One region of the Ensifer sp. EB106-03-01-XG145 genome, then DNA from elsewhere that is predicted to be linked to it. Evidence: riboswitches for the same ligand, from Rfam matches in the RefSeq annotation. Region 1 holds a riboswitch; each other region holds the start of a gene.
What was found. A riboswitch is a leader RNA that binds a small molecule or an ion and turns the genes downstream of it on or off. The one in region 1 is predicted to bind cobalamin.

Region 1 (5,573 bases):
CTCGCGCGATCCGGTCGCAAGAACCGGCAATCGAAAATTGCAAAATTGGCACCACACACCAAACGGGTAAGTTTGCGCTGGACAAAAGGTGAACCTCTAACCATGCTGTGGCTTCGGACGAGATTCGGTGTTGTGGCATGACTGAGCAGCAGGCTGTCCTCGACATGCTGGAAATCCTGGAAGGCGGGGGCTGTGTCGAGCCCGCTCATTTCTTTACGCTGATGCGCCGCACGTTCCGCATTGCCCATCTCCTGTACCTCGAAGCCGAGCCCTATGCGGACGAGCTCAAGATCTGCCGCCTGCATCACACCTTCGGCGCCTATGCCGCCGAGATCTACCGTTCGCGCGGCCTTCACCGAATCGATCCGATCCTGAAGCTCGCGCTTGGCGGCGTGCGCCCGGTGGAATGGACGATGGCGCGACATCGGTTCCCGGAATGCGAGCCTTTGTTCCAGGCCGCGCAGGAAATCGGCATTTCCACCGAGGGCGTTGCCTTGCCGCTGCCATCGCCCGCAGGTCGGACGGCGCTGCTGGCAATCAACGTCAACATGCCGGCCGACGAATGGACGGCCTATCGGCGCCAACATCTGCGCGATTTCCAGCTCGCCGCGAATCTTTTCCATGCGGCCATGCTGGAACATGGCGCAATGGCCGGCGGCCTTTCGGCGCGTGACATGCGCCTCACCGGTCGCGAAACCGAGGTTTTGACCTGGGCCGCCGCCGGCAAGAGCTATTGGGAAATCGCCACTATCCTCGGCATTTCCGAACGCACTGTGCGCTTCTTCATGACCAATGCGAGGCGCAAGCTGAATGTCGTCTCCAACACGCAAGCGGTCGCCCAGGCCGTCCGCCATGCGCTGATCCCCACCGTTTGACGCAGCTCGCGCCAATGCCCTCCCAAAACCCCTCGAAATCTAGTGGGAAATATCGCTGATTTAAACTGTCACTACCGACAGTTACGCGACCGCCGCCAGCCTGACAGCATCCGCCCATCCCAAGACAAGGATGGAGAAAAAGATGATCAGGATCCTGAACGGAAAGACCCGAGCACAGCACCCGCAGGCCGTCGACGACATGTTCCGGCTGCGCAAGCGCGTCTTCCACGACTTCCTGAAGTGGGACGTTCAGACGGACGGCGCATGGGAAATCGACAACTACGACACGGCGAACCCGCTCTACGTGCTATCCTACGCTCCCGACGGCCGGCTGCGTGGCTCGCTGAGGCTGCTGCCGACGCTCGGCCCCAACATGCTGGACGATACCTTCCCGATCCTGCTCGGCGACAATCCGGAAATCCGCAGCGCCTCGGTGTGGGAATCGAGCCGCTTCTGCATCGAGCCCGAGATTTCGCAGGACCGCGCCTCCAATCAGGTGACGATCGCCGCCGCCGAGTTGATGTGCGGTGTCGGCGAACTCGGTCTCGCCTCCGGCATCAGCCACATCGTCACGGTCACCGACGTGTTCCTGGAGCGCATGTTCCGCCGCATGGGATGCCCGGGCGAGCGCATTGCCGAACCCCATCGCATCGGCTCGGTCTTCGCCGTTGCCGTCGCCTGGGAAGTGACTAACGACCTGCTTCAGCGCATGAAGGCCATTGCCGCCATCGAAGGCACCGTTCTCGAACGCCCGATGTCGCTCGAAACCGCCCGCGCCGCTTGAATGCCATCGCCGGCCGGAGCCGTTAACGCAAACCGCCGCTTGTCGTTGCACGATCACCGACAAGCTCTATGATGGAGGTGAAACAGGAATTGCCGCTGGCAGCCGCCCATATCAGAAGGCCGGCATCATGCGGCATCAGGAAGAGACTTCGCCCGTGTTCCCGCGCTTGAAACACGTCGCTGTGGTGCTTGTGCCGCTGGCCCTGGTCGGTGCCGATCCTTCGCTGGCATCGACCGTGTGCGACCGGCTGAATACCCGGCTTGCGCAACTGCCCGACATGGTCGCCACCACTGCGGATGCCCGGGACTATGCCAGCGCCATCTCACGACAGAATATCGAGCTGCGCCGGGCGAAGAACGACCGCCGCCGCGCGGGCTGCGGTGGCGGCAGCGTCGTCACCTTCGATGGCGGCGACCCCGACAGCTGCGGGGAGCTCGACAGCCTCATAGCCGAGATGGAAGACAATCTGCGCATGCTGAAGTCGGAGCGCGAGCAGATCGTCGCCGGCGGCAGCGAAGACAGTCGCCGCCGTATCCTTGCCGCGCTTGAAATCAACGGCTGCTACAGCGACAGCGAAGAATTCGCGAGCGTCGAGCCCGAAGAGCCCGAAACGCACCGCAACATCATTGCCGACCTGCCACCTGACGACGCCTACGGGCCGATGCTCGGGCATGGCGAAGACGGCTATGCGCCGCAGGATGGCTACTATCGCGGAACACTCAGGACCATGTGCGTGCGCACCTGCGACGGCGCTTTCTTCCCGATCTCCTCGGATGCGACGCCGGCCGACTTCCCGCGGGACGAACAGGCCTGCCGGGCGCGCTGTCCTGGCGCCGAAACCGAACTCTACTTCCACGATATCAACACGGAAGAGAGCGAACAGATGGTCTCGGCCGTGACCGGGTTACCCTATACCGAAATGCCCAATGCGTTCGCCTATCGCACACGCGGCATCAGCAAGCCCGGCATGTGCGGCTGCCAGATACCGCAGACTGCCGCAACCTCACCGAAAACGACCGGCACCAAGATCGGCGACGATCAGTCATCCATCGTCGTGATCGAAACCAAGAAGCCGGCGGACACCACGACCGCCACGGCGCCGGCCGAGGAGAGGCCTTACGACCGGTCCAAGAGCAAGGTGCGCGTCGTCGGTCCGACCTTCCTGCCGCAGGAAGAAACCTCGATCGACCTGAAGCACCCGAAGGGACCGGCCTATCAACCGGTCCAGAACTGAACCCGGCGCCGCCTTAAAGCGCGTCGCGATCGCTGCGCACTTTTGCGCGACGGGCTTTAGGAACTCTCGCTGCAGTTCCCCCAGCCTTCCTCAAACACCAGTTCTTCCAGCGGCAGGCGTTGCCGCCATCCCTTCACCGCCAGTTCGGGCTGCTGGTAAAGGCGATCGACATAACCGAGGCAGAGCCAGGCGACGATCTCGATATGATCGGGAATGCCGAGGATCGCCTTGATCTCCGCCTCGTGAAAGATACTGACCCAGCCGACGCCAACGCCTTCGGCTCGCGCCGCAAGCCACAGGTTCTGCACGGCACAGACCGTCGAATAGACATCCATCTGCGGATTGTGCGTCCGCCCGAGAACGACGGCGCCGCCGCGTGTGCGGTCGCAGGTGACGCAGATGCTGAGCGGTGCCTTGCGAATGCCTTCAAGCTTCAGCGAGCGGTATTTGGCCTGCTGCTCTGCCTCGAACATCAAGGCGGCCTCATCATTGGCGCGGTGAAACGCCTGCCAGACGCGCTCGCGCGTTTCTGCCCCCCGCACCAGTACGAAATTCCAGGGCTGCATGAAGCCAACCGACGGCGCGCTGTGCGCCGCGGCAAGCAGGCGTTTCACCAGATCGTCGGGAAGAGGCTCGGCCAAGAATTCGTCGCGCACGTCGCGGCGTGTTTCGATGGCGCGGTAGACGGCCTCCCGCTCGTCCGGCGAAAAGGCACCGGCAGCCGCAAGGCCGCCCTTCTGTTCAGTCAGCATCGTTCGATCCCCAACAATGCGAAAACCTCCCGCCGTCCGCGCGGGGTTCGGTCTATCTCGCCAGGCCGGTCTTCTGACTTCGGTTCAACCGGTCGCCTCACCTTCCCAGATCGATTGAGGATCCAGTGGCAAAGCCTTGAATCAATTCAAGGCACTTCTAGAGGCGACCGTCCCCGTCACAGCGTTGGGCACGTTCCGGAATGACACCGGATTCCCGATTCTCCCGCTCGCGCGGGCACCTGACGGCGTCATAAGGGCACAGCCGCCAAGGAAAGACAAGCGCCCGTCAGAGCGGGATGAGGAAAAGTGCGCGCGGTTTTCCGCCCGCATTCCGCTCTAACTTTTGAGGATCGATCACGTTTATGATTTTGGGTCGATCCGACCCAAAATCATCGTGATCTAGAGCGGCGCCACCGGATGCGGCGAACCGTCATAGCCGCCCCAGACCGACTGGTCGAAGCAGATCACCGATCCGGTCATCAGCCCGGATTCCGCGGAAGACAGATAGGCGCAGGCGCGCGCCACCTCCGCCGGATCGACGAGCCTGCCGAAGGGTTGGCTGGCGGCCGCCTTTTCGAGCCAATCCGCGGCAGCGCCGTGAAATTCGCGCTGGATGCGGTCCTCGCCTTCGGAAGCCATCCAGCCGATATTCAGGCCGTTGACGCGGATGCGGTTGCGCAGAAGCGCATAGGCAGTGTTCTTGGTCAGCGTCTCCAGAGCGCCTTTCGACGAGCAATAGGCCGCAATGAAGGGCTGCCCGGCCATTGCCGACATCGACCCGATATTGACGATGGTGCCTTCCGTTTGCTCACGCCGCATCACCTTCACCGTCTCCTGCATCAGGAAAAACGGCGCCCGCACGTTGATGGCGAACATGCGGTCGAACAGTTCCGGTGTCGTGTCGAGGATCGTGCCGCGATCGGTGATAGCGGCGGCATTGACCAGCGCATCGACCCGGCCGAACTCCGCATCGCAGGCGGCAACGACCTTGCGCGCGTCGTCAACCTTTTCAAGATCGGCCTCGACATAGACCACTTTCGCGCCGCTGGCCTTGCCGATTTCTTCGGCCTTCGCCTTTCCCTTTGCGGCGTTGCGCCCACAAATGACGATGCCTGCCGCACCGCGTTCGGCGAATAGGCCGGCGATCGTTGCGCCCAGCCCTTGCGTGCCGCCGGTGACGATGGCGATCTTGCCTTCCATTTGTCCGCTCATTGAAATTCCTCCCTCGGATGATCGTGTAAAACAGGTGCGGCCCCGGGCGAAACGCTCCGGGAGCCTGTCGGATGTGCTGTCGGACCGTCAGCTCAGCTTGCGCTTCGCCTGCGCGTCGAGTGCGGCCTGAAAATCCTGCTCGCTCGTTCCTGCGGTCAGTGCCTCGCGCATCAACTGCGCCTGGGTCTTCGGCGCCAGCCCGCCAAGCGGCGGGTCGCGGTCGAGATTGGTTGGGAAGGAATAGCCCTCGGCGCAGGACGCGATGGCATTGGCCGCTTCCGCATCGGTCAGCTTGCCCTTCGCCAGCAACGCCTTCAAGGCCGGGTAGAGCGTCGCGCTCATCGTCAGCCGATCGACCGTTTCCATCGCCCGGCCAAAGGCCGAGGACACCTGCAGCAGGTTCGCCACGCGGCGGATGTCGGTGGAGCGGTTGTTGCCGGCGGCGTGGAAGAGCGCCGGATTGAAGAAGACGACATCGCCCTTTTCGAGCGGGAGCTGGACATGGTGCTCGTCGAAATAGGCCCGGAACTCCGGCCGATTGAGCGCCAGATAACCCGGCACATAGGTTTGGCTATAGGGCAGGAACAGCGTCGGCCCGCTTTCAAGCGGCATGTCGCAATGGGCGACCGCCCCTTGCAGGGTCAGCACCGGCGAAAGCTTGTGAACATGCGCCGGATAGCGCTCGATCACCGCGGCGGTCTGGAAGCCGAGATGGT
Region 2 (5,573 bases), on a different contig from region 1:
CCCCTCATCCGCCTGCCGGCACCTTCTCCCCGCTTGCGGGGAGAAGGCATATGCCGCGCCATCTCGCATAATCTGGGCCGTCAGTGTGGCAGGTACCCTCTCCCCGCAGGCGGGGAGAGGGTTAGGGTGAGGGGCACTTAATGGGAACGCGGCGCTACAACGCGCAGGAAACGCAGCCCTGGACCTGCGTGCCCTCAAGCGCCATCTGGCGAAGGCGGATGTAGTAGATGGTCTTGATGCCCTTCTTCCAGGCGTGGATTTGCGCGCGGTTGATGTCGCGCGTCGTCGCCGTGTCGCGGAAGAACAGGGTCAGCGACAGGCCCTGATCGACATGCTGGGTCGCAGCCGCATAGGTGTCGATGATCTTCTCCGGCCCGATCTCGTAGGCGTCCTGGTAATATTCGAGGTTGTCGTTGGTCATGAAGGCGGCCGGATAGTAGACGCGGCCAATCTTGCCTTCCTTGCGGATCTCGATCTTCGAGACGATCGGGTGGATAGAGGAGGTCGAGTGGTTGATGTAGGAGATCGAGCCCGTCGGCGGCACCGCCTGGAGGTTCTGGTTGTAGAGACCACCTTGCATGACCGCCTGCTTCAGTTCCAGCCAGTCTTCCTGCGTCGGGATGGAAATGCCGGCCGCTTCGAACAGGGCCTTTACCTTTTCGGTCGCTGGCAACCATTTGGCCCCGGTGTATTTGTCGAAATATTCGCCGGACGCATATTTCGAGTTCTCGAAGCCCTTGAAGGTCACGCCCTTCTCGACCGCCAGCCGGTTGGATGCGCGGATGGCGTGATAGGTCACCGTGTAGAAATAGATGTTGGTGAAATCGATGCCTTCCTCGGAGCCGTAGAAGACGCGCTCGCGGGCGAGGTAGCCGTGCAGGTTCATCTGGCCAAGGCCGATCGCATGGCTGTCGTCATTGCCCTTCTCGATCGAAGGCACGGAAGAGATGTGGCTCATTTCGGAGACGGCGGTGAGCGCGCGGATCGAGGTCTCGATCGTCTGGCCGAAATCCGGACTGTCCATCGCCGCGGCAATGTTCAGCGAGCCTAGATTACAAGAGATATCCTTGCCCATCTTTGCGTAGGAGAGGTCGTCGTTGAATTCGCTCGCCTCGCTCACCTGCAGGATTTCCGAGCAGAGGTTGCTCATGGTGATGCGCCCGGCGATCGGGTTCGCCCGGTTCACCGTGTCCTCGAACATGATGTAGGGGTATCCGCTCTCGAACTGGATTTCGGCAATGATCTGGAAGAAATCGCGCGCCTTGATCTTCCGCTTGCGGATACGAGCATCCTCGACCATCTCGCGGTACTTCTCCGTCACCGAAATTTCGGTCAGCGGCACGCCGTAGACGCGCTCCACGTCATAGGGCGAGAACAGATACATGTCCTCGTTGTTGCGGGCGAGCTCGAAGGTGATGTCCGGGATGACGACGCCGAGCGACAGCGTCTTGATACGGATCTTCTCGTCGGCATTTTCCCGCTTGGTATCGAGGAAGCGCATGATATCCGGGTGGTGGGCATGCAGATAGACAGCACCTGCTCCCTGGCGGGCGCCAAGCTGGTTGGCATAGGAGAAGCTGTCTTCCAAGAGCTTCATCACCGGGATGATGCCGGAGGACTGGTTTTCGATCTGCTTGATCGGTGCGCCCATCTCTCTGATGTTGGTGAGCGACAGCGCCACGCCGCCGCCGCGCTTGGAGAGCTGCAACGCGGAATTAATCGCGCGGCCGATGCTTTCCATATTGTCCTCGACCCTAAGCAAGAAGCAGGAGACGAGCTCGCCGCGTTGCTTTTTGCCGGCATTGAGGAAGGTCGGCGTCGCCGGCTGGAAACGGCCGGAAATGATCTCGTCGACGAGATCGCGGGCAAGCTGTTCGTTCCCGCGCGCCAGCGTCATCGCCACCATACAGACGCGGTCTTCGTAGCGCTCCAGGTAGCGCTTTCCGTCAAAGGTCTTCAGCGTATAGGACGTGTAGTATTTGAACGCGCCGAGGAAAGTCGGGAAGCGGAACTTCTTCCCGTAAGCGTGGTCGTAGAGGTCGCGGACGAAGTTGAAGGAATACTGATCCAGCACCTGCTGTTCGTAGTAGCCCTCGGTCACCAGATAATCGAGCTTCTCCCTGAGGTTATGGAAGAAGACGGTGTTCTGGTTGACGTGCTGGAGGAAGTACTGCTTCGCCGCCAGCCGGTCCTTGTCGAGCTGGATGCGCCCCTCTTCATCATAGAGGTTCAGCATCGCGTTCAGCGCATGATAGTCGAGCGCTGCTTCCGTCGCCTTCAGGGGGCGTTCGAGTGTTGAGACGTCCAAAATCGTTCCATCCCGTTTCTGACATTGGCGACGTCCTCCTCGGTTCCGAGCAGCTCGAACCGGTAGAGGTAGGGCACCCGGCACTTGGCCGCGATGACGTCGCCGGCGATCCCGTAGGTCGCGCCGAAATTGCTGTTGCCCGCAGCAATCACGCCGCGGATGTGAGAGCGGTTGCCCGCATCGTTGAGGAAGCGGATCACCTGTTTCGGCACGGCGCCCCGGCCGTCGTCGCCGCAATAGGTGGGCACGACCAACACGAAGGGCTCGGAAACCGTAAGTGAAGCCTTACTTTCCTTGAGCGGTATGCGCGCTGCGCGAAGGCCGAGCTTTTCGACGAAGCGATGGGTGTTTTCCGAGCGGCTGGAAAAATAGACGATCAGGCCCACCGCCTGTCTCCTCTAGGAAAGCGCGCTGATCTTGTCGGGGCGAAAACCCGCCCAGTGTTCGGGGCCGGCGACGACGACGGGAAGCTGCATGTAGCCGAGGCCCTTGACCGTTTCGAGCGCGTCTTGGTCGATGGAGATATCAATGATCTCGTAGTTGACGCCCTGGCGATCGAGCGCCCGGTAGGTCGCGGTGCATTGGACGCAGGCGGGCTTGCTGTAGACGGTAACGTTCATTTCTTCCTCGTTTGGTCGGCTGGATGAGAGCATGAGAAGGCGCACGGACACGCAACCGCGATCCGGCGAAATGCAGGGCTGTCATGGCTGTGGCTCGCTCGGATCTGGACGCCCGGGCATGCCTCTTCGTCAGTTGCGCGGGAAACCGCGCCTCTTGATTGGCGAGCGATAGAATTTCAATGACGCGGACATGACTTCACCCCGAAGCTTTCGACAGGCTGCCGGGGAGATGTCGAGACGATCAGGCAGGCTCATCCTGCCGCACGCAACTCAACCTCTCCGGACACCCCGCCCGTGGACGTTTGTTGCTCGAGGCAGGTCTCCTGGCTCACGGGTCTCAGCTTCCATCCCGACCTTCCCGAGGCCTCATGCCTCAGTGGTCCAATTCCGGACAGTCGCTCGCCGTCTACAGTTGCGGGGGCAGCTACGGCATAGCCTGGCGAAAACTCGCCGACGCACCGTATTCCCGTCTTAGCTCTCAATCCCTGCGAATCGAGAGAACCTCGAACACTAGATATAGTAGTTCATCGCAAATCTGCGTCAATAGGTTCGAGGTGCCTGAAGCCGGGGAGAGAAGGTGATTTCTTTCGCCGTGTGGATAACAAGGAGTAAACCGCGGGATGCGGCGAAACCTGTGGGTGGAGAGCTTCTCGGCTTCGAGCCCGGCGCTTGCTCCGTTGCCGATCACTTGCGAAGAGGCTCCGGCACGCCGCTTTCAGAAACGCCACGCCGGATCGCTCTCGAATTCGGTCCGCGGGCTGGCAGGTGGCAGATCACGACAACTGCGCTGTCTCTTGCCTCTGCGTTCCGTCAATCGCAGAGCGACATGCTTACGTCTTTGTTTTCTCCGGGCTGGGCTCGAGGCGAAGCCCTTGCCATTTGCGGCGCGTCGCCGCAATCCCGCTCCGGCGAGGGCGGTGACTTGCGCGGATTGCCGTCCGTCGGCCAATGCCACGGATCGGCACCATCGTCGATGCGCGCCCGGACGGTCTCGTGATCCCGCGTGAGGCCGATATCCTTCAGCTGGAATTCGCTGAACGTATCGATGGCGATGGTCGGGTTGAGTGCGTTGCCGGCCCAGTTCAGGGCATGAAGGATCGTTGATCGCACTGCGCTAAGCATTGCTATCCTCTTTGTTTTTGCTGTTGTGTTCGCGAAAAAAAGTGAGGATTTTTGCTGCTTCGCGCAAAGCGATTTCTCGCATGCAGGCATAAAGAATGCTTATCTCAGAACCATGAGCAAGATTCCTCCCATGAGTGCCGTGCGCGCCTTCGAAGCGGCCGCCAGACATCTGAGCTTCACCCGCGCCGCCGACGAGCTCGGCATGACGCAGGCGGCGGTCAGCTACCAGATCCGGATCTTGGAGGAGCGCATCGGCACGCCGCTCTTCGTTCGTCTTCCGCGCGAGGTGAGGCTGACGGCGGCCGGGCGGCAACTGGCGCCGAAGGTGACCGAGGCGATCGATCTTCTCGGGGCTGCGTTTTCCGAGATCGCCGACATGACCGAGCACCACCTGCACATTTCCGTGCTACCGACCGTCGTCTCGAGCTGGCTCGGTCAGCGGCTCGCCTCGTTTCAGACGGCCCATCCGAACATCAGCATCCGGGTGCACATGTCGACCGAACTGATCGACTTCAAGCGTGATGCGATCGACCTCGTGGTGCGCAGCGGCAACGGCGACTGGCCCGGCAACGACGTGTTTCCGCTCTTCCCTATCGATTACATGCCGGTCTGCACACCGTCTTTCATGGAGAAACACCAGCTCAAGCATCCCTCGGACGTTCTGCGCGTACGGCGCTTCGGTAACGCCAGCTGGTGGCGGCGATGGATGATCGAAACCGGCGTGGAACCACCGGCGAGCAACGGCACCGAACTGATCTTCGACGTTCAGGCGATGGACGTCGCCACGACACTTGCGGATCACGGCATTGCCATCGCCGTCTCGACCTTCCTGCTGGAGGAACTCAGAAACGGCAAACTCATCCGGCCGTTTGACCATGTGGTGCAGGACGGCCGGGCCTATTGGCTGGTCTACCCGCAGAGCCACCGGCGGCAAAAGAAGATCCAGGCCTTTCGCGAGTGGATCATTGCCGAGGCCGATGCATCGAATGCGCTGCTGGCGACCGTCGTGGGCGATTCCAGGTCGGCATCACCTCAAGCCGGGGTCGGAGCGAGCGCGCTCATGAAACCTGAATAGGGCTTGCTGAGCGGCGACGCATAGGCCCCGCGCTTACTGGTCATAAGTCCCTGTGACACGAGTGCTTCCGCCTGTTTGACCGCGGCCGAAACGCCGTCGATGACAGGGACGTCATAGTCCGCTTGGAGCGCACGGGCGAGATCGGCCATGCCGGCGCAGCCGAGCACGATCGCTTCTGCGCCATCCTGATTGAGCGCCAGCTCGATCTCGCGCCGGAGTTTGGCGAGCGCGTCTGATGCCTTGTCCTCCAGTTCGAGCACCGGGATGTTGGCGGCGCGGACCCTTGCCCGGTCGCCCATGCCGTAATGCCGGACGAGATTCTCGATCAGCACCCGTGACCGTTCGAGCGTGGTGACGACGGTGAAACGTTGCGCCAGCATGGCAGCGGTCGCGACGGCGGATTCGCAGAGCCCCACCACCGGTATGCGGGCGAGCGCACGGGCCGCCT
Region 3 (5,573 bases), on a different contig from region 1:
CCGAAGGCGATCGTCGCAGCGCCGCTGGCGTCGGCCCGCTTCATGTAGTCGAAGAGATTGGCTGCCGCTTCGTGAAGATTTCCGGTCGGGCTGAGATCGAGAACGATGGCCGCCTGTTCCTCGCCGGCGATCCGGCCGCCGCCGTAGCGGATCAAGGCCTCGCCCGCACGCACATCGGCAACATCGAGCCTGACGGCCGCGCCGGGCGCGTAGTGGGAGGCCAGCATGCCCGGCGCCTCGATCGTTGCTCCCGCCGTTTCCGGTCGGATCACCGGACGATCGAGCAGGCGCTCGATTTCTGCGGCATCGAGGCCGCCGGGGCGGAGCAGCCGGATCTCGTCGCCATCGACCTTGATGATCGTGGACTCCAAGCCGATTTCGGCCGGGCCTGCGTCGAGGATCAGTTTCAGCTTTTCGCCGAGATCCGCATCGACATGGACCGCACTGGTCGGGCTGATCTTGCCCGAGGTGTTGGCGCTGGGCGCTGCGAGCGGCCGCCCGAAGCGGGCGATCACCCGGCGCGAAAAGCCGTCGGGCATGCGGATGCCAAGCGTGTCGAGGCCGGCCGAGGCCAGCGCATGCACGCTGCTATCGGGCCGCTGCGGCAAGATCAGCGTCAGGGGTCCGGGCCAGAAGGTTTCCGCCAGGCGTCGGGAAATCGGGTCGAAGCGCACATGGGCCTCGGCCATCGCCATGTCGGAGACATGCGAGATCAGCGGATTGAAGCGCGGCCGGCCCTTCATCTCGTAGATGCGGCTGATCGCATCGGGATTGGTGGCGTCGGCGGCAAGGCCATAGACGGTTTCGGTGGGAATCGCGACCGGTTCGCCTTCGGCAAGAACGGCGCAGGCGCGTTCGATCGCGCGGTCCGGTTCCCTGCCTGTGTCGATGATCTCTGCCATGCCGTTTCCTTTCCGACGCTTCCTTAACGGACGTGCCGGGAAAACAGAACGATTTTTTTGGGGGCGTTCGGTTGCTGCCTCAGAGACTGCGGATAATGCGGCGCAGCGCGGAGTCCCGGGCACCCAGCATCAGCACGTTCTTGAGAGCAACCTTGGGGTCGTCCGTGCGGAAGAGGAGCCCGTTGTCGCGGACGTTGCGGTTGATGACCATCTGTCCGTCTTCGGCGTTCGGCTCGATCGCGACCGCGAAATACATGCGGGAATAGCCGCTCTGGATACGGTCGAAGAAATGCGTCTCATCACCAAGGTCGCTGAAGAAATTGGCGAAGTAGAACGACCAGTTGATGTCCTTGGAAGGCGTGACCGCCGTCCGCGCCGCCGTCACATGGCAATAGCCGAGATGCGGCTTGCCGACGAGCGTGCGGTGAAAAATCAGCTTGGGAAACTGGATCGAGGCATGAAAGCCGTTGATCCGCTTGTGCGTCGTGTCACCGGCGGTCGCGAGCTTCTTGCCGGTCCTGTCCGCGACTTCTTCGTAGCTCAGATACCGTCGCTCGCTCGGCAGCCATTGCCGGCGGTTGATCCTGCCGGTGCGCAGAAACTCGGTGTGCACGGCCGTCTTCGGCATGACCGCCGGCGGCTTCTCGGCCGCAGCGTCGTAATATCTGAACTTTGCCATGATCGTCAGTGCGCCGTCTGCCTGCCGGACATCTTCGTCCGCCGGCAAGCCTAGTGGCTTATGGTTAATGAAGGATTTCCTTTCGTTCGCGGAAGATGCCCCTGCACATTCATGGGAATGTCGCAAACGGGCGAAGCCTTCCTGTGTCTGCGTCATGTCAGTCACAAAAGCCGGCATCTGCCCAATTTTTGATCTATCTATATGTTTATAAAGTGAAAAATTCTCGCATCCGTTTCCAAAAGGCGGTTTCGATCGTGTCGTCATTCTGGAATTGAATGTCGCTATCCGGCGCCTGCCGAGGCGCCTTCCGCGCTTACATATCCTTACTCAAGGTGTCGTCTTCCAAAGGGGAAGGCGGAGAATTGGGAAGCCGGTCAAATCCCGGCGCTGCCCCCGCAACGGTGGTGGAGCGAAAGCCTCGGCAAAAGGCCACTGGACGGTTTTCCGTCCGGGAAGGCGCCGGGCTGGTCCTTCGAAGGACGGCTCCTGAGCCCGGAAACCAGCCTTGACAGACATAACCGTAACGGGTTGCGGCGGGCAGCCGGATCGGAGCCTAAAACGCATGGGCGTGCGCCCATGCGGGTTCCTGTCCTGCCTCTCCGAAACATGGCGCATGAGGACAGGACATGGATACCAAGACCGATATGCTTCGCAAGCTGAAGGGCCGGCGTGACGGCTACAGCCTCGATCGGGCCTTCTACATCGACCCCGACTATTACCGGCAGGACCTGGAAAACATCTGGTATCGGGATTGGCTGTTCATCGGCCACGATTGCGAAATCCCGCGGGCCGGCAACTATTTCACCGTCCAGGTCGGCGACTATCCGGTCGTCATCACCCGCGATCGCCAGGGCACGATCCGCGCGCTCCACAACTCCTGCCGCCACCGCGGCTCCCGCGTCTGCACGCAGCACAAGGGCTCTTCGGCAAAGCTCGTCTGTCCCTATCATCAATGGACCTACGAGCTCGACGGCTCGCTGCTCTTCGCACGCCAGATGGGCGAAGACTTCGACAAGGCAGCCCACAGCCTGAAGCAGATCCATTGCGAAACGGTCGGCGGCTACATCTTCATCAACCTGTCGGAGACGCCGGCGGATTTCGCCGCCTTCCGCGAGCTGGCATTCCCCTACCTCGCGCCGCACCGGCTGGGAGAGACCAAGGTCGCCTTCGAAAGCACCATCATCGAAAAGGGCAACTGGAAGCTCGTCTGGGAGAACAACCGCGAGTGCTACCACTGCGCCGCCAATCACCCCGAACTCTGCCGGACCTATCCGGAAGCGCCGACCGCGACCGGGGTGCAGGGCGCCAAGGACGATCCGGTGATTGCCGCCCATTGGGCGAAGTGCGAGGCCGAGGGCCTGCCGAGCGAGTTCCGGATGTCGCCGACCGGCCAGTTCCGCGCCGCGCGCATGCCGCTGGTCGATAATGCCGAAAGCTACACCATGTCGGGTGCGCCCGCCGTAAAAAGGGCGCTGTCGGCCGATGTCAGGCAGAAGCAGATCGGCACGCTCCTGATGTTCCATTACCCCACGACCTGGAACCACGTGCTTTCGGATCACGCCATCACCTTCCGCGTGTTGCCGCTGGGGCCGGAACTCACGCAGGTGACAACGAAGTGGCTGGTCCACAAGGACGCGGTCGAAGGTGTCGACTACACGCTCGAGGATCTGACTCATGTCTGGACCGAGACCAACGACCAGGATCGCCAGATCGTCGAGGAAAATGCCTTCGGCATCCGCTCGCCGGCCTATGAGCCCGGTCCGTATTCGCCGGAGCACGAGGGTGGCGTGATGCAGTTCGTCGAATGGTACTGCAAGTTCATGGAGCAGCGCCTGCAGGGCGATGCGGCTCCGCTCTCAAAGGTCGCCTGACATGCAGATGGCGTCCTCCTTCCATCATTTCGACGAACTGCATGTCTGGATCGACCGGCAGCAGATGCTCGAATGCACATCGGCGGTTGTCGAAACCGCCGATGTCATGACCTTCACCTTCCGTGCGGAGAAGCCCGCCTGGTTTCGTTATCTGCCCGGCCAGTTCGTCACCCTCGAATTGCCGGTCGCCGACGAACCGGTCATGCGCACCTACACCCTGTCGTCGACGCCATCGCGACCGCTGTCAATTGCCGTCACGGTGAAGGCGCAGGCCGACAGCGTCGGCACCCGCTGGATGTTCGATCACCTGAAGCCGGGCATGAAGCTCCGGGCTTTTGGACCGCTCGGAGATTTCAGCTTCGTCCGTCATCCCGGCGAAAAGTACCTGTTTATCTCCGCCGGATCCGGCATCACCCCGATGATGTCGATGACGCGCTGGATGGCCGACTGCGTGCCGGAGACCGATGTCACCTTCATCTCCTGTGCTCGCCGGCCGGACGACCTTCTGTTTCGCTCGGAGCTCGAGGTTCTGGCGACACAGATGTCCGGGCTGAACCTCGGCTTCATCGTCGAGGGGCACGAGGCGCGTCACGGCTGGCATGGCCTGCGCGGCCGCATCGACGGTGCCAAGCTACCGTTGCTCGCTCCCGACTTCCAGGAGCGCACGGTGTTCTGCTGCGGTCCGGAACCGTTCATGCGCGGTGTGCGCGAGATGCTGAAGGCAGCCGGCTTCGACATGGCCCGCTATCACGAGGAGAGCTTCCAGCCGGCGGCAGCACCTGCCGCGGAAGAGATCGCCGTGCGCGCCGGTGCCGGCGATGATGGTGAGGTTCAGGCGGCCAAGGTCGCCTTCACCATGAGCGGCAAGGAGGTCGAGGCGAAACCCGGCCAAACGATCCTGCAGACGGCGCGTGCCAATGGTGTGAGGATCGGCGCTGCCTGCGAGGGCGGTATCTGCGGCACCTGCCGGGTGATGAAGGTCGCGGGCGAGGTCGAGATGAACCACAATGGCGGTATTCTCGATGACGAGATCGACGAGGGCTACATCCTCGCCTGCTGCTCGCGGCCGCTGGGAGATGTCCAGATCGAAGCCTGAAGGATCAGGGCGTGTTGCAGGGCGCAGGCTTGATTGCAACGCGCCGTAGCGTGTCGGCATTGGCAACTGCGCTGCCACAACCGCCCTGTGCCGCGTCATCGGCGGCGACCGCCACCTGTAGGGCGCGCTCGTGGCGAGCGAAGTCGATCGAGCCTGTCACCAACATGTCGACGCCGCTGCCGGCGCCGCTCGTGGCACCGGCACGGCTGACAAGCAGCGGCTCGCTAAGCGTTGCGGTCGCCCGTGCGACCGCGTGCATGCCCGTCCCTTGCTCGGCTTGAGCGACGAGGGCGAGCGGCAATGGCTTTTCAGGCAGCAAGGCACCCTGCGCCCAAATCGCTTTCAGCGCCAGCGGCGACATTGCAGCGACATTCACGTCGATATCGTCGAGCGTCCCCGGTACCCGGTAGGGGCAACGCCGCTTGCCGCAATTGATGCCGGACGAGAACTGCCACAACGCATAGCTTTCCCAATTGCCCATCGGGAAGACCTGGCGGATATCCGGCTTGTAGCGCGCGTACCAGAGCGGCAGGCGCGACAGCAGCCGGTGCTTGGCGCGGTGCGCGGCGATATATTTGGCCGTGATGTGGTTGGTATAGAGGATCGGATAACGTCCGGTGCGGGTCTTGACGTGGCCGGCGAAGATCGCGGCATCCTCTAGCGACATGTATTTCTCGGCATCGATGCCCTCGAGATCGAGAACCATCAACTCGTCGTCGCGCGGCTCGGCGTAGTCGAGGAAATGGTTTGCTTGGTCGACGGGATTGCCGGGACGGGCGAGATGGTAGGCACCCCACAGCAGCCCGTGCGTGCGGGCGATCATGCGTCGGGTCTGGTAGAGCTCGCGGCTGACTGCGTATTTGCGCCACATGGTCTTGCAGTGGTTGAAGGTGTCGCCGTTGTGGTCGCCGGTGCAGGAGAAGCTTTCGGGCAGGCCGTCGGAGGCCTTGGCGATGAAGCCGGAGATGCGCTTGTCCGCAAGCATCGTTTCCCAGTCGATGCTGTTCATCTCATAGGCATCGACG
Region 4 (5,573 bases), on a different contig from region 1:
CGGTACTCGACCGGCGCTGGCTGGACGGGCTGCTTGGCAGATAGCCGAAGAAGGGGGCGTCAGCGGAGATCGTCGGGATCCGGGCGACAGAAGGGACCAGCCTCAAACCCCAGCATCTTCCACCGTTCCGCTGTAGAATTCACTGGGAAGAAAGGAGCGCTCAACTACGGCCGCGCGCTCGGAGACAGGTGTTGCAATGCAGGACGAAACCAGACGAGCCCATTGGGACAAAGCCTATCAATCGAAAGGCGAAGCGGGGGTCAGCTGGTTCGAAGATGCGCCCGCCGTTTCGCTCGATCTCATCCGCAGGCACGTGACGATCGCCACCGCGTCGCTGATCGATGTCGGCGGCGGCGCCTCGCGGCTGGTGGACGCGCTGCTCGACGAGGGCATGAAATCAGTGACGGTGCTCGATCTGTCGCCGGCGGCGCTCGATGCCGCCAGGGCAAGGCTCGGGCTGCGGGCCGACGCGGTCCACTGGGTTGCGGCCGATGTGACCGCGTGGCGGCCGGATCGGACCTACGACATCTGGCACGACCGCGCCGCCTTTCATTTCCTGACCGATCCGGACGACCGGGCTGCCTATATCGAGCGCCTGACGGCGGCCGTCGCGCCTGGCGGGTACGCGGTTATCGCCACCTTCGCGCCCGATGGTCCGGAGCGCTGCAGTGGCCTACCGGTGGTGCGCTACGATCCGGCGGCACTCGCCGAAGTGATCGGACCGTCCTTCCGGCTTGTCGAGCATGTCAAGCACCAGCACACGACCCCGTGGAATTCGACCCAGGCCTTCCAGTTCAGCGTGCTGCAGCGGGTGACGCACTAGGGCCGCAACCGGTTTGGCGCCTGCGTCGCTTCTGCCATGGCTAGCGCACCTGCGAGAAGGTGAAGGCTCTGTCGCCATGGTACCAGATGAACTCGTTTTCCCGGGCGCTCAGTCCTCCGGGGTTCCGCGAGACCACCCCACAAAGGTTCGTCGTTTTCAGCCACAGGAAACAAACCTCGTCCTTCTCGAACCGGACCTCGACGTTGCTCATCCTGCCGGCGCCGAGCGAAGCCCAGTCTCCCGTCAAGGTGGCGATGCCCTCGGGCGAAACGACAGCTTCATGTTCCTCGCCCGAATCCAGCATGCGTCCACGCAACCGGTGCCCGAAGAACAACGAACGGAGCTCATCGGCTGGCAGCCTGTCGCGAATGCTGACGTCGGTGTTCATCAGGGTCTCAGGCACGCCCGCCAGGCGCAGTCCCTGATAGAGCTTCTCGCTGGCATGCGGCTGCGCCAGGTCCAGCGGCGGGCGCTCTGAAATGCAGACGGGCGTTCCGCCACGGCTGATGCGAAGCGCGTCGTAGCGGGCGACTGCCGCCTCAGCCTCCGCGCGGTGACCGAGATGTCCGGCGGCAGAGGCAAGGAGAAGGAAAGGACCGTCATCCTGGGGGTTGAGCGCGATGCTGCTTCTCGCCGCCGCTGCTGCTGCTTCGAAATCCTCCAGGCTGAACTGCGTCAGGCCGAGGACGTACAGGAAGAAGGACGGGGAGTGCGGATCGAGGCGGATCGCCGTGCGGATATGGGGCAGGGCCTCCGCCGGCCGACCGGCGGATGTCAGCACGAAGGCCGTCAATGCGTAGCTCCAGGAGTCGCCGGGTTCCAGCGCGATCGCTTCCTTGAGGTCTGCGAGCGCGTCGGCATGCCGCCAGTCCACTTCGGCAAGGAGGGCCGCTGCCTGATAGGCGAGTGCCGTCTTATGTTTCTGCGCCATCCGCAGAAACTGCCGCGCCTTGGCTCGCGCCTCGAAGCGCGTGATGCCCAGCTGATAGTGCCAGCGCCACAGATAAATGCGCGCATAGACCATGGCTGCGGCGGCATAGGCACGTCCATAGGCGGGATCGAGCGCAATCGCCTGGTCGAAATAGGGCAGTGCCTTCGCGAAGTCTTCGGGCGTGGTGCGCCGGTGGTGCTCCCAGCCGCGCAGGAACGCATCGAAGGCCGCCGGCACGGTCGTTTCCTTGCGCCCGAAGGCCATCTGCTGGTCAGGATCCAGCCGCAACGCAAGCGCTTCGGCAATGCCGCGCATCACTTCGTCCTGCAGCGCAAAGGCGTCGGTGAGCGATCCGTCGAACTTTCCGGCCCAGACGTGACCGCCATCCAGGGAATCTATGAGCTGCGCATTGATGCGAAGTTGCTCTCCGGCACGCTGGACGCTGCCTTCAAGCACATATCTCACACCGAGTTCTTCCGACACCTGCCTGGCTGTCACCGATCTCCCCTTGTAGGTGAACGTCGAGTTGCGCGCGATGACGAACAGGCCGGAGATCTGGGCCAGTTCGGTGACGAGGCCGTCGGTCATGCCATTGGCGAAAAACTCCTGCTTGGGGTCATCGCTGACATTGGCAAACGGAAGCACGGCGATCGAGGGCTTGTCTGCTTGGCTGAAGTCCACAGCCTGAGCCGGACGGATGTCGGCAGGCGGCTGCCACGGGCGCCACCAGGCGGCGCCGGCGGCGGCTGTGAATGCCAGGGCAGATGCCGCTGCCAGGGCGACCCAGCGTCTTCCACGGTGCGCCCTGGCCTTCGGCTTGCCGGCGTGGGCTTCGTCCAGCCAGAGACGGTAGGTCCGAACCGGTTTTTCGACGTGTTTCAGGCGCTGCTCGCCGAGAAAGACGAAACCGACATCGAGGTGCTTCTCGACCTGGTCGTAGGCGGTGCCGGAGATGACGATGCCGCCCGGTTCGGCCAGGCTCTGCAGGCGCTCGGCGATGATGACACCATCGCCGTGGATGTCGTCGCCCTCGACGATCACGTCGCCAAGATTGATGCCGATGCGGAATTGCAGCCGCCCCGCGTCCACGCCGCGACTTTCAGATTTGGCGCGCTGCACCTCGACCGCACATCGGACCGCCTCGACGACGCTGTGGAACTCGACCAGCAGGCCGTCGCCCATGGTCTTGATCAGCCGGCCGCGATGCGTCTCGATGCTTTGTTCGAATAGTTCGTGCAGGTCGGCCTGAAAGCGGGCGCAGGTACCCTCCTCGTCGGCCTGGGTAAGCAGCCCATAGCCGCAAACGTCGGCAATCATCACGGCGGCGAGCCTGCGTTCCATGTGCCTACCGGATAAACGAAGCCCCTCGGGTCGGTTGCGGGATGGTTCAGCGACCTTTGCACGTCCATAGGACGCGCGGCGCTGCAGTTTAACGCAACATCTGTAATTGCTAAAATATGTTCGTTCGCGATCTGCCATTCGCCTCATGTCCGGTGCGGCTTCGCGCTCGACAAATCGTCGCGCGACGCAAGTCGGCCGGGGAGGTGTCGCAAGCGTCGATTGACTTTGCGGCGCCCGCTTCCTAATCATCGGATGTTGGATGGTTCCCCCTTGTCGTGGCGATCGGGGGGAATAATTGGGAATGTGACGGATGGACCCAAACCGGGCATCCTTATCGCAGCCGACCCCGCGACTGTAGAACGGTCAGGGTTCGCCATCGGGCTCAAATTCAGAGCTGCCAGCCGGTTGCATGGGGCAATCGAGGCAGTGCGGAATCGAGCCGGAAAAGCCACTGGCGTGGCATCGTGATCAGCCGGGTTGGACGCCTCTTCTTCTACGAATCGTCCGCCTTTCATGATGTCGCCCACAGCACCCATGCGTCGGAGACGACGCGCAAAGGTTCGCTGTGGCACTGGAAAGCGCCGGGAAGGTGAGGCGGGCCGCTCGGGTCCTGACATCGGAACCTCGTCCATTCGGGGCGAGGCGATGTGGGGCCCGTGACGCCGTGAGCCAGGAGACCTGCCACCCGACATGGGCATTCCGCCCGAGGAGACGTGTCGTCTCCAACGCCATCACGGAGGTTGTTTTGGCTCTCAGATACTTTCCCGAACGCGCCGCCGGCGCGTCGAACGGCTGTTGCCATCTGCCGCTGACCTTGGCGCGGTCGCGATGAGCAATCCCAGCGCCGGACCGGTCCTGGTCCTCGGCGGCGCCCGCTCCGGCAAGTCCAGCTTTTCCGAGAAGCTCGTCGAAGCGTCCGGTCTCGCCAAACATTATGTCGCCACTGGCCGCGCCTGGGACGACGAAATGCGCGCGCGCATCGATCATCACAGGACGCGCCGCGGCGAAGGCTGGACGACGCACGAGGAGCCGGTCGATCTCGTCGGCATTCTGCGGCGCATCGACGACCCCACCCATGTCGTTTTGATCGACTGCCTGACGCTGTGGGTCACCAATCTCATGCTTGAGGAGCGCGACATCGAGGCGGAGTTCGCAGCGCTCGCCGCCTTCCTGCCGCAGGCGCGGACGCGCCTCGTTTTCGTTTCCAACGAGGTCGGCCTCGGCATCGTGCCCGAGAACCGCATGGCCCGCGAGTTTCGCGACCATGCCGGCCGGCTTCACCAGATCGTTGCGGAGAAATCCGCTGAAGTTTACTTTGTCGCGGCCGGTTTGCCGCTGAAAATGAAGGGTGAATAATGACCACTGCGAGAACCAGCCACGGCAAGATCCCGGCGACCGTCATCACCGGCTTCCTCGGCGCCGGCAAGACGACGATGATCCGCAATCTGCTGCAGAACGCCGACGGCAAGCGCATCGCGCTGATCATCAACGAGTTCGGCGATCTCGGCGTCGACGGCGACGTCTTGAAGGGCTGCGGCGCGGAGGCCTGCACCGAGGACGACATCATCGAACTTACCAATGGCTGCATCTGCTGCACCGTTGCCGATGATTTCATCCCGACCATGACCAAGCTGCTCGAGCGCGAAAACCGCCCGGACCATATCATCATCGAGACCTCGGGCCTGGCGCTGCCGCAGCCGCTGATCGCCGCCTTCAACTGGCCGGACATCCGCAGCGAAGTCACCGTCGATGGCGTCGTCACCGTGGTCGACAGCGCTGCTGTTGCCGCCGGCCGCTTTGCCGACGACCATGACAAGGTCGATGCGCTGCGCGTCGAGGACGACAATCTCGACCATGAAAGCCCGATCGAGGAACTGTTCGAGGATCAGCTGACCGCTGCCGACCTCATCGTGCTCAACAAGACCGATCTGATCGACGCGTCCGGCCTCAAGGCCGTGCGCGACGAGGTTTCCTCGCGCACCAGCCGCAAGCCGACCATGATCGAGGCAAAGAACGGCGAAGTGGCCGCCGCCATCCTGCTCGGCCTCGGCGTCGGCACCGAAAGCGATATCGCCAACCGCAAGTCGCACCACGAGATGGAGCATGAAACGGGCGAGGAGCACGACCATGACGAGTTCGACAGCTTCGTCGTCGAGCTCGGCGCCATCGCCGATCCGGCCGCCTTCATCGATCGCCTCAAGGGCGTCATCGCCGAGCACGACGTGCTGCGCCTCAAGGGTTTTGCCGATGTGCCCGGCAAGCCGATGCGCCTGCTGATCCAGGCCGTCGGTGCCCGCATCGACCAGTATTACGACCGGGCCTGGGCGGCCGGCGAAAAGCGCGGCACGCGCCTCGTCGTCATCGGCCTGCACGACATGGACGAGGCGGCGGTGCGCGCTGCGATTGCTGCGCTCGTCTGATCGTTCATTGAATGAAATGATCTAACGCATTGAAATAACGCAATTCCGGACGGAAGCC

Region 2: it holds a riboswitch for cobalamin, as region 1 does, so the genes downstream of both, nrdH (glutaredoxin-like protein NrdH) here and bluB (5,6-dimethylbenzimidazole synthase) in region 1, are expected to answer to the same signal.
Region 3: it holds a riboswitch for cobalamin, as region 1 does, so the genes downstream of both, AC3WWH_RS04180 (aromatic ring-hydroxylating oxygenase subunit alpha) here and bluB (5,6-dimethylbenzimidazole synthase) in region 1, are expected to answer to the same signal.
Region 4: it holds a riboswitch for cobalamin, as region 1 does, so the genes downstream of both, cobU (bifunctional adenosylcobinamide kinase/adenosylcobinamide-phosphate guanylyltransferase) here and bluB (5,6-dimethylbenzimidazole synthase) in region 1, are expected to answer to the same signal.

The regions. Positions count from the first base shown of each region.
Region 1 is NZ_JBYTEC010000010.1:82,797-88,369, reverse strand. Features, by position in the region: gene AC3WWH_RS22340 (helix-turn-helix transcriptional regulator) at 138-875, shown strand; gene AC3WWH_RS22335 (acyl-homoserine-lactone synthase) at 1,018-1,659, shown strand; gene AC3WWH_RS22330 (DUF2865 domain-containing protein) at 1,787-2,893, shown strand; gene bluB (5,6-dimethylbenzimidazole synthase) at 2,950-3,645, opposite strand; cobalamin riboswitch at 3,692-3,903, opposite strand; gene AC3WWH_RS22320 (SDR family oxidoreductase) at 4,045-4,857, opposite strand; gene AC3WWH_RS22315 (phytanoyl-CoA dioxygenase family protein) at 4,945-5,573, opposite strand, start outside.
Region 2 is NZ_JBYTEC010000002.1:307,675-313,247, forward strand. Features, by position in the region: gene nrdE (class 1b ribonucleoside-diphosphate reductase subunit alpha) at 155-2,308, opposite strand; gene nrdI (class Ib ribonucleoside-diphosphate reductase assembly flavoprotein NrdI) at 2,278-2,694, opposite strand; gene nrdH (glutaredoxin-like protein NrdH) at 2,707-2,928, opposite strand; cobalamin riboswitch at 3,225-3,449, opposite strand; gene AC3WWH_RS10065 (hypothetical protein) at 3,739-4,050, opposite strand; gene AC3WWH_RS10070 (LysR substrate-binding domain-containing protein) at 4,181-5,125, shown strand; gene AC3WWH_RS10075 (aspartate/glutamate racemase family protein) at 5,083-5,573, opposite strand, start outside.
Region 3 is NZ_JBYTEC010000001.1:864,617-870,189, forward strand. Features, by position in the region: gene AC3WWH_RS04170 (L-threonylcarbamoyladenylate synthase) at 1-902, opposite strand, end outside; gene AC3WWH_RS04175 (DUF6656 family protein) at 982-1,581, opposite strand; cobalamin riboswitch at 1,895-2,103, shown strand; gene AC3WWH_RS04180 (aromatic ring-hydroxylating oxygenase subunit alpha) at 2,208-3,452, shown strand; gene AC3WWH_RS04185 (FAD-binding oxidoreductase) at 3,454-4,548, shown strand; gene AC3WWH_RS04190 (glycoside hydrolase family 25 protein) at 4,553-5,573, opposite strand, start outside.
Region 4 is NZ_JBYTEC010000016.1:78,260-83,832, reverse strand. Features, by position in the region: gene AC3WWH_RS27270 (cobyric acid synthase) at 1-44, shown strand, start outside; gene AC3WWH_RS27265 (class I SAM-dependent methyltransferase) at 197-823, shown strand; gene AC3WWH_RS27260 (adenylate/guanylate cyclase domain-containing protein) at 864-3,095, opposite strand; cobalamin riboswitch at 3,339-3,487, shown strand; gene cobU (bifunctional adenosylcobinamide kinase/adenosylcobinamide-phosphate guanylyltransferase) at 3,924-4,451, shown strand; gene cobW (cobalamin biosynthesis protein CobW) at 4,451-5,515, shown strand.